2 regions of the Streptomyces sp. NPDC058001 genome follow, and region 2 is predicted to be linked to the other one. Evidence: riboswitches for the same ligand, from Rfam matches in the RefSeq annotation. Region 2 holds a riboswitch; the other holds the start of a gene.
The links. A riboswitch is a leader RNA that binds a small molecule or an ion and turns the genes downstream of it on or off. The one in region 2 is predicted to bind cobalamin.

Region 1: another riboswitch for cobalamin. It lies ahead of ACFVT5_RS31165 (ribonucleoside-diphosphate reductase subunit alpha); the one in region 2 lies ahead of metE (5-methyltetrahydropteroyltriglutamate--homocysteine S-methyltransferase).

The regions. Positions count from the first base shown of each region.
Region 1 covers NZ_JBHVQT010000013.1:239,953-244,722, reverse strand. The annotation lists gene ACFVT5_RS31170 (ribonucleotide-diphosphate reductase subunit beta) at 1-45, opposite strand, end outside; gene ACFVT5_RS31165 (ribonucleoside-diphosphate reductase subunit alpha) at 45-2,432, opposite strand; cobalamin riboswitch at 2,568-2,737, opposite strand; gene ACFVT5_RS31160 (hypothetical protein) at 2,801-3,598, shown strand; gene ACFVT5_RS31155 (YbdD/YjiX family protein) at 3,627-3,827, opposite strand; gene ACFVT5_RS31150 (carbon starvation CstA family protein) at 3,827-4,770, opposite strand, start outside.
Region 2 covers NZ_JBHVQT010000006.1:267,715-272,484, reverse strand. The annotation lists gene ACFVT5_RS16715 (CbtA family protein) at 1-87, shown strand, start outside; gene metE (5-methyltetrahydropteroyltriglutamate--homocysteine S-methyltransferase) at 184-2,499, opposite strand; cobalamin riboswitch at 2,651-2,884, opposite strand; gene ACFVT5_RS16705 (TetR/AcrR family transcriptional regulator) at 2,927-3,643, opposite strand; gene ACFVT5_RS16700 (FAD-dependent monooxygenase) at 3,825-4,770, shown strand, end outside.

The sequences.
Region 1 (4,770 bases), on a different contig from region 2:
GTCCAGCAGGTTCTTCTCGGCGGCGGGTTCAGAAGCGGTGGTCATTACTGGCATGCCTCGCAGGACTCGGGGTTCTCCAGGGAGCAGGCGACCGCGTCCGCGTCGGGCGCCGGCTGCTGTACGGGGATGGGGGCGGTGGCCTGGGCGGCGCGGGCGATCCGGGTCGCCGGGCGCGACCGCAGGTAGTACGTCGTCTTCAGCCCCCGCTGCCACGCGTACGCGTACATCGAGCTGAGCTTCCCGATGGTCGGCGTCTGAAGGAACAGGTTCAGGGACTGCGACTGGTCGAGGAACGGGGTGCGGTCCGCCGCCATGTCGATGAGGCCGCGCTGCGGGATCTCCCACGCCGTGCGGTACAGCTCCCTGACGTCGGCGGGGATCCACGCGAAGCCCTGGACCGAGCCGCTGGCGTCGCGCAGCGCCTCACGGGTGCGCGCGTCCCACACCCCGAGCCGCTTCAGGTCCTCCACCAGATAGGCGTTGACCTGGAGGAACTCCCCGCTCAGCGTCTCGCGCTTGAAGAGGTTGGAGACCTGCGGCTCAATGCACTCGTACACCCCGGCGATGGACGCGATGGTCGCGGTCGGCGCGATGGCGAGGAGCAGTGAATTACGCATCCCGGTCGTGGCGATACGTTCCCGCAGGGCCGTCCAGCGCTCGGGCCAGGTCAGTTCGGCACCGTAGTGGTCGGGGTGCAGCACCCCGCGCGCGGTGCGTGTCTTCTCCCAGGCAGGGAGGGGGCCGCTCCGCTCGGCGAGGTCCGCCGACGCCTCGTACGCGGCGAGCATGATCCGCTCGGCGATCCGGGTGGACAGGGCGCGGGCGGCGGCCGAGTCGAAGGGCAGCCGCAGGCGGAAGAAGACGTCCTGGAGGCCCATCGCGCCGAGGCCCACCGGGCGCCACTTGGCGTTGGAACGGCCGGCCTGCTCGGTCGGGTAGTAGTTGATGTCCACGACCCGGTCCAGGAAGGTCACGGCGGTCCGTACCGCGTCGTCCAGGCGCTCCCAGTCGATGCCGTCGCCGGAGCCCGGCGTGACGAACGCGCCCAGGTTGACCGAGCCGAGGTTGCAGACGGCCGTCTCGCCGTCGTCGGTGACCTCAAGGATCTCCGTGCACAGATTCGAGGAGTGCACGGTGTGGCCGGGCTCGGCGGTCTGGTTCGCGGTGCGGTTGGCGGCGTCCTTGAAGGTCATCCAGCCGTTGCCGGTCTGCGCGAGGGTGCGCATCATCCGGCCGTACAGGTCCCGCGCGGGGATCGTCTTCCTCGCCAGGCCCGCGGCTTCGGCGGCTTTGTACGCGGTGTCGAACGCGTCGCCCCACAGGTCGACCAGTTCGGGCACGTCGGCCGGCGAGAACAGCGACCAGGGGGCGTCGGCGGCGACCCGGCGCATGAACTCGTCGGGGATCCAGTGCGCGAGGTTGAGATTGTGGGTGCGCCGGGCGTCCTCGCCGGTGTTGTCCCGCAGTTCGAGGAACTCCTCGATGTCGGAGTGCCAGGTCTCCAGGTAGACCGCCGCCGCGCCCTTGCGCCGGCCGCCCTGGTTCACGGCGGCCACGGAGGCGTCGAGGGTTTTCAGGAACGGGACGATGCCGTTGGAGTGGCCGTTGGTGCCGCGGATCAGCGAACCCCGGGCGCGCACCCGGGAGTAGGAGAGGCCGATACCGCCCGCGTGCTTCGACAGGCGGGCCACCTGGTGGTAGCGGTCGTAGATGGAGTCCAGCTCGTCCAGGGGGGAGTCCAGGAGATAGCAGGACGACATCTGCGGGTGGCGGGTACCGGAGTTGAAGAGCGTGGGGGAGGAGGGAAGGTAGTCGAGGCGGCTCATCAGACCGTAGAGCGCGGCGACCTCGTCCACCGCGCGGGCGCTGTCGTCCTCGGCGAGTCCGGACGCGACGCGCAGCATGAAGTGCTGCGGGGTCTCGACCACCTTCCGGGTGATCGGGTGCCGCAGCAGATAGCGGCTGTGCAGGGTGCGCAGCCCGAAGTAGCCGAAGCGGTCGTCCGCGTGGACGTCGATCAGCGCGTCGAGACGCTTCGCGTGCAGGGTGACGAACGCGGCCGTGCGGTCCGCGATCAGGCCCTCGCGGTGACCGGTCGCGACCGAGTCCGAGAAGGAGCGCACGCCCTGCGACGCGGCTTCCTCGGCGATGCCGATGGTGAGCAGCCGGGCGGCGAGCCGGGAGTAGACCGGGTCCTCGGAGATGAGACCGGCGGCCGACTCGGTCGCCAGCTCCCGCAGTTCGGCACGGTCCGCGCGGGCGGAGCGTCCCCGGAGCGCGGCGGCGGCGACGCGTCCCGGGTCGGCGCCGGGAAGGTCGGCCGTCAGGGCGGTCAGGGTGCGCAGCAGCGCGGCACCGGGACCGTCGTCCGCCGGAACAGTCGCATTCACCGGAACGGTCACTGAGGCCGGATCGGCTGGCGCGATGGTCACGTGAAGCTCTCCCTCGCTCGGCTCTGGGCCTCGGACGGGGGAGCGGGGCACGCGGACGTGGCCGCGTGCGGCGGCGCGCCGCGTCCACCGACCCATTCCTCGGGGCCCGGACGTCATGTCGGTACCCGGACCGGTCGGACCGGGTACGCCGTCGGCAGGTCATCGGACTCACGGGTGCGCGAATGCGGACCAGTACACCGTTGCGGGACAGTTCCGGACTTGCACCGGATTCCCCTGCGGCGACAGCGAGCATGAGCATACATCTTGTGCCGGGTCCGGGAAGCACCCCCACATGTTGTGTCGGATAGAGTCCCGGAGGCCAGGAACTGACGGCGTGGGGAGGGCCTGTGGGGGCACGGAGACGGCCCGTGGCGGCCCTTGTGGCGGCGCTCGCACTGTCCATGACGGCGGCGGCCTGCGGGGGCGGCGAGCGGCCCGTGGGAGGCGCCGGGGCGGCACGGACGACGCCCGGCGCGGCTGCCGGCACCGCCCCCGGAGCGGACGCTTCCGCCGACCCGGAACGCGTCTTCACGGACACGGAGTTGGCCGGCGCGCTCGTCCCGCGAGCGGAGTTCGCCCGGGGCCTGAAGGCGTACGACGACGGCCCCCGCGAGGGCTGGTTCGACGCGAACCCCGCATACCGGCCCGGCGTCTGGTCGGAGTGCGCCCAGCAGCACCCCGGGCCCCGGATCACCGCGTACCGCGAGGAGTTGCCGGAGTACCGGGGGAGCAGCGCGCGTGACGCGGCCGTCGCCTGGGCGCGGCCCGAGGACGCGGGGGAGCCGGGTGCGGCGCCCGATGCGCTGGTGATCCAGCGGCTGATCTCGATGCCCGTGCGGGACGCCGGACGCTATCTGCGGCTCCAGTACGACCTGTACGCGTACTGCGCGGCGTACGACGCCGACTCGAACGGGGCCGCCACGCCCGTGCGGCACGAGGTGCGGCGGCTGGGCGGACTGGGCGACGAGGCGATCCTGGTCCGCGAGGAGACCCTGGGCACCGACGGCACCGGGCCCCGGTACACGGTGTGGGCCCGGGTCGGCACGGTGCTGCTCGGCGTCGGCGAGGCCACCGGCGAGGAGAAGGCGAAGCGCTGGGCGGCCCTGGTGGCGCGGCGCGTCGCACAGCGCTTGTACGACATGCCCGCGCCACCGGGTACCGGGTGACGACTTCCCACGCGCCGCCGGGGTGCGGTCAGCAGCAGCGGAACCCCTGTCGGGGGTCCGCCTCCTGACGGTCCGTCCGCTCCCGTTCGAAGGTTCGCCGGGACGGCGCGGGCGCGTCCGGATGGTCTTTCCGTACGTGTGCGACATACCGGTCGTACGCTGACTCGTCCGTCAACTCCCGTACGTACCACCGCATCCAGCGCAGTACCCGCACTCCGCGCACCAGCATCACGGCACCCGCTCCGCTTCCGCCGCCAGCTCCAACTTCTCCTGGGGAGTGGCGAACAGGCCGTCCGGGGCGACCAGCTTGGACTCGACGTACGGTGTCTCGCTGAGCCGGCTCGCCTCAGGGTTACGGATGTGCCGGACGCAGACCCATGCCGCGTCGGCGATCACGATCACGATGAGCAGCGCGAGGGCGGCCGTGAGGACGCCGTCCACGGTGGAGTTGGTGACCACCGTGTGCATGTCGTCCATGGTCTTGGCGGGCGGCAGGACCTTGCCCGCGTCGATGCCGTCCTGGTAGTTCGCGCGCTGCTGGAAGAAGCCCACCCGCGGATCGCTGGAGAACACCTTCTGCCAGCTCGCGGTGAGCGTCACCGTCGCGTCCCAGATCAGCGGAACCCCGGTCACCCAGGCCCACTTGAGCCGACCGGACTTCACCAGGAGGGTCGTGCAGACGGCGAGCGCGACGGCCGCGAGGAGCTGGTTGGCGATACCGAAGACCGGGAAGAGCTGGTTGATCCCGCCCAGCGGCTCGTGCACGCCGACCCAGAGGAAGTAGCCCCACAGCGCCACCACGATCGCGCTGGTCAGGACGAGCCCCGGCTTCCAGCTTATGTTGCGGAACGGCTTGTACACATTGCCGAGCATGTCCTGGAGCATGAAGCGGCCCACGCGCGTACCGGCGTCCAGGGCGGTCAGGATGAAGAGCGCCTCGAACATGATCGCGAAGTGGTACCAGAACGCCCGCAGTCCGTCCCCGGTCACCTTCGAGAAGATCTCCGAGACGCCGACCGCGAGCGTCGGGGCACCGCCGGTGCGGGACAGCAGCGACTCTTCCTCGACGGCCTTGGCGGCGGCGGCCAGGTCCTCCGGCGAGATCGTGTAGCCGAACCCGGCGACCGCCTGCGACGCGGACTGCACCGAGTCGCCGATGACCCCGGCCGGCG
Region 2 (4,770 bases):
CTGGTCTTCGGGGAGTTGGCCGAGCGGCTGCTGAATCCCAAGCCCGCGACAGTCACTGCGGGCCGGACGGTCGCCGCGCCCCACTGACCGAACGCCACCGTACGAGTGAGGACTTGCGGAACCGGGGAGGGAGCCGAAGACCCCTCCCCGGCCGGTCCCGTCGTAAGGACGACGGTCCAGTCGTCAGGACGCGGGGAGTTCCGCGCGGACGGTGCGGGCGGCGGTGACCAGGTTCTCCAGTGCGGCGCGGGTCTCGGGCCATCCACGGGTCTTCAGGCCGCAGTCGGGATTCACCCACAGCCGTTCGGCGGGAATGGCCTTGAGTCCGATCCGCAGCAGTTCGGCCGCCTCCTCCGTACTCGGCACCCGCGGCGAGTGGATGTCGTACACCCCGGGTCCCGCCTCGCGCGGGTAGCCGTGGGCGGCGAGTTCGCGGGCGACCTGCATGTGCGAGCGGGCGGCCTCCAGGCTGATGACATCGGCGTCGAGGTCGTCGATGGCCTGGACGACGTCCCCGAACTCGGCGTAGCACATATGCGTATGGATCTGCGTGGCCGGACGCACGCCACTCGTACTGAGCCGGAACGCCTCGGTGGCCCACGCCAGGTAGGCCGGGCGGTCGGCCGTGCGCAGCGGGAGCGTTTCGCGCAGGGCGGGTTCATCGACCTGGATCACCGAAGTCCCGGCCGTCTCAAGGTCGTTGACTTCGTCGCGTAGCGCGAGGGCGACCTGGCGGGCGGTGTCGCCGAGGGGCTGTTCGTCGCGGACGAAGGACCAGGCGAGCATGGTGACCGGGCCGGTGAGCATGCCCTTGACCGGGCGATCGGTGAGGGACTGGGCGTACGTCGTCCAGCGCACCGTCATCGGCTCGGGCCGCGAGATGTCGCCGGCCAGGATCGGCGGACGGACATAGCGGGTGCCGTAGGACTGCACCCAGCCGTGCTGCGTGGCCAGGTATCCGGTGAGCTGTTCGGCGAAGTACTGGACCATGTCGTTGCGTTCGGCCTCGCCGTGCACCAGGACGTCCAGACCGGTCTTCTCCTGGAAGGAGATCACCTCCTGGATCTCCGCCCTGATGCGCTCCTCGTACCCCGCGGTGTCGATACGTCCGGCCCGCAGGTCGGCGCGGGCGGTGCGCAGTTCGCCGGTCTGCGGGAAGGAGCCGATGGTGGTGGTCGGCAGCAGCGGCAGGCCGAGATGGGCCCGCTGGGCTCCGGCCCGTTCGCCGTACGGCTCGGACCTGTGGGCGTCGGCCTCCGTCACGGCGCCGGCACGGGCCCGTACCGCCGGGTCACGCGTGATCGGCGAGCCCGCCCGGGAGGCCAGGTCCGCGCGGTTCGCGGCGAGTTCGGCGGCGATCGTGTCGGTGCCCTGCGCGAGACCCTTGGCCAGGGTGACGATCTCGGCCGACTTTTGGCGGGCGAAGGCGAGCCAGCGCAGGATCTGCGGCTCGATGTCCCGCTCCAGTGCCGAGTCGAGCGGCACATGCAGCAGGGAGCAGGAGGCCGACACGTCGACCCGGTCGGCGAGGCCGAGCAGGGTGCCGAGTGTGGACAGGGACTTCTCCAGGTCGTTCACCCAGACGTTGCGGCCGTTGACCACGCCCGCGACCAGGCGCTTGTCGGGGAGTCCGCCCACGGCGGCCAGGGCGTCCAGGTTGGCGGCGGCCTCGGTGAAGTCCAGGGCGAGACCGTCGACCGGAGCCTTGGCCAGCACCGGCAGCGCGTCGCCGAGCCGGTCGAAGTACGAGGCGACCAGGAGCTTCGGCCGGTCAGTGAGACCGCCCAGCTCCCGGTAGGCGCGTGTGGCGGCGTTCAACTCGGCCGGGGTGCGGTCCTGGACGAGGGCGGGCTCGTCCAACTGCGCCCATTCCGCGCCGGCCGCGCGCAGATCGGCGAGGATCTCGGCGTACACCGGCAGCAGCCGGTCCAGCAGGGTCAACGGTTCGAAGTCCGTCGGCGCGCCCGGGGCGGGCTTGGCCAGCAGGAGGTAGGTGACCGGACCGACCAGCACCGGACGGGCGCTCAGCCCGAGGGCGAGGGCTTCCGTCAACTCGGCGACCTGCCGGGTCGGGTCGGCCGTGAACACCGTGTCCGGGCCCAACTCGGGCACAAGATAGTGGTAGTTGGTGTCGAACCACTTCGTCATTTCCAGCGGCGCCACGTCCTGGGTGCCCCGCGCCATGGCGAAGTAGCCGTCCAGGGCGTCCGCTTCGACGGCGGCGCGATGGCGGGCGGGAATGGCACCGACCATGACGGTGGTGTCGAGCATGTGGTCGTAGTACGAGAAGTCACCGGTCGGCACCTCGTCCATACCGGCGTCGGCCAGCTCCCGCCAGGTGGCGCGACGCAGTCCGGCGACCGTGGCACGCAGGGCGTCGGCGGTGACGCGGCCCTTCCAGTAGCCCTCGATCGCCTTCTTCAACTCCCGGCCCTGACCTTGGCGGGGGTAGCCGTACACGGTGGCCCGTGCTGCCGCGGCTGCGGTCTTGGCGGTCACGGAGATCTCCTTCGCGAGATGAATCCCTGAGATCCCGGCGACGGGACGCGAGCGCGAAGGGGTGACGAACCGGACGGAGAAGCGCGGTCGCGCCCGCCCGATATGCACGCCGACCCGCCCACGAGGTCACCGGGATGTCCGCGCACGAGTGGGTCGTACGCGGGCAGATGGCAGGTCTTCGGACTCGCGGGCGCGTCTCGACGTACGGAATGCGTACGAGACACCTACTGGCCGTCGCTTCCCAGGTCCCGCTTGCCGGGCCCAGTGCATATGACGGCGGTCGTTCCCACTCACCGCTGCGGGGCAGTCCCGGATTCCCACCGGGTTCCCTCTTACGACGCGTCCCGCCTGGCGGACGGGGCGAACCAACTGCACGTGTCAGCCTACGGGAGTGATGAGCGCCCTGCCGACCGGTGCGTGAACTCCCCTACCGCGCCCGCTGGTCGATGAGTACGGCCAGGCCGTCCAGGATGCGTTGCAGGCCGAACTCCCATGCCTGGTCCTGTCCGCCGGACCGTGCCGTCGAGGTGAGGGCGGCGAGCAGGGCGGGGAAGCGCTCGCCGTGTGTCCGCATCAGATCTCCGAGCACGGCGTTCAACTGGGCCTCGGGTTGCCCCGCCGGGCCCGCCGCCCGCGCCTGCTGGGTGATGCCGCGTACATGGCCGGCCAACAGGACGACCGTGTCCATGCGTTCGGCACCGGTGAGCCCCGTGCCGTCCAGCGCGGACAGGGCACGGTCCGTCCAGGCCAGCTCGGCGGGCCCCATGACGCGCGGCCCGATGGTGGCGTCCAGGACCCAGGGGTGCCGGCCGAAGTGAGTGACGAGCGCGCGGGCCCAGTCCTCCAGTTGTTCCCGCCAGCCGGGGGGCTGTTCGTCCGGCGCCGGGTACGGGCCGATCGCGACGTCCACCATGAGCGCGACCAGCTCCGACTTGCCGGGGACGTATCTGTACAGCGCCATTTTGGTGACGCCCAGTTGTGCGGCGACGCGCTGCATGGCGACAGCGGCCAGTCCCTCGGCGTCGGCGATCTCGATCCCCGCCCGTGCGATGCGGTCCAGGTCGAGCGTCGGCCGGGGACCCCGCGTCGGCTTGGGGTGGGGCCCCCACAGCAGCCGCGCCGTCTCCGCGTGCTTGTCGCCCATCCCTGTCGCCCCTTCCGCGTCGGACGCGTCCACCCGGCCCGGCCGAGGACTTGTCGGCCCAGCCAATTGCGTCTACGGTACACAGTTATTAATAGTGTCCACTGGACACAGTTTTGCGGGCCGACGTGCCCGTGAAAGGGACGGGGAACCCATGGACAGCAACATGAACGCGAACACGCGTATGGACGGGAAGGGGGACAGGGATGTGAACGGGAACGTGAGCAGGAACGGGAACAGGAACGTCCTCATCTCCGGCGCGAGCATCGCCGGTCCGGCGCTGGCGTACTGGCTGGGGCGCCACGGCTTCCATCCGACCGTCGTCGAGCTGGCTCCGGCCCTGCGCGACGGCGGCCAGGCCGTCGACTTCCGCGGGGACACCCACCTGACCGTGCTGGAGCGCATGGGCCTGCTCCCCGCACTGCGCGACGTGCAGACCGGCGGCAGCCCGATGCGCTTCGTCGACGAGGGCGGCCGGACCCTGCTGCGCCTGCCCGCCGAATTCGCCGGCGGCGCCATCGAGGTGCTCCGCGGAGACCTGGCACGGATTCTGTACGAGCGCAGCCTTCCGTACACCGAGTACCTGTTCGGCGACTCCGTCACCCGCCTCACCGAGACCCCCTCCGGTGTGCGGGTCGACTTCCAGCGCGGAGCCTCACGGGACTTCGACCTGGTGATCGGCGCGGACGGACTGCACTCGACCGTCCGCCGCCTCGCCTTCGGCCCCGAGGAGGACTATGTGAGCCACCTCGGCTACTACGCCGCCACCTGGGAACTGCCCAACTACCTGGGAGCGGAGGGCGGTTCGATCGGCTACAACGCCCCGGGGCGGCTCGCCTCGGTCGGGGCCGACCACCGGGACCCGGCGCGGGCCGGGGCGTTCTTCGTCTTCGCCGCCCCTGAGCTGTCGTGCGACCGCCATGACCCCGAGCGGCAGAAGCGTCTGATCGCCGATGCCTTCTCCGGCCTCGGCTGGGAGGTGCCCCGCCTGCTCGACTCACTGCGCCGGGCACCCGACCTGTACTTCGACTCGATCAGCCGCGCGGACGTGCCCACCTGGTCGAAGGGCCGCGTGGGTCTCGTGGGCGACGCCGCGTGCGGCGCCACCATCGGGGGCATGGGCTCGGGAA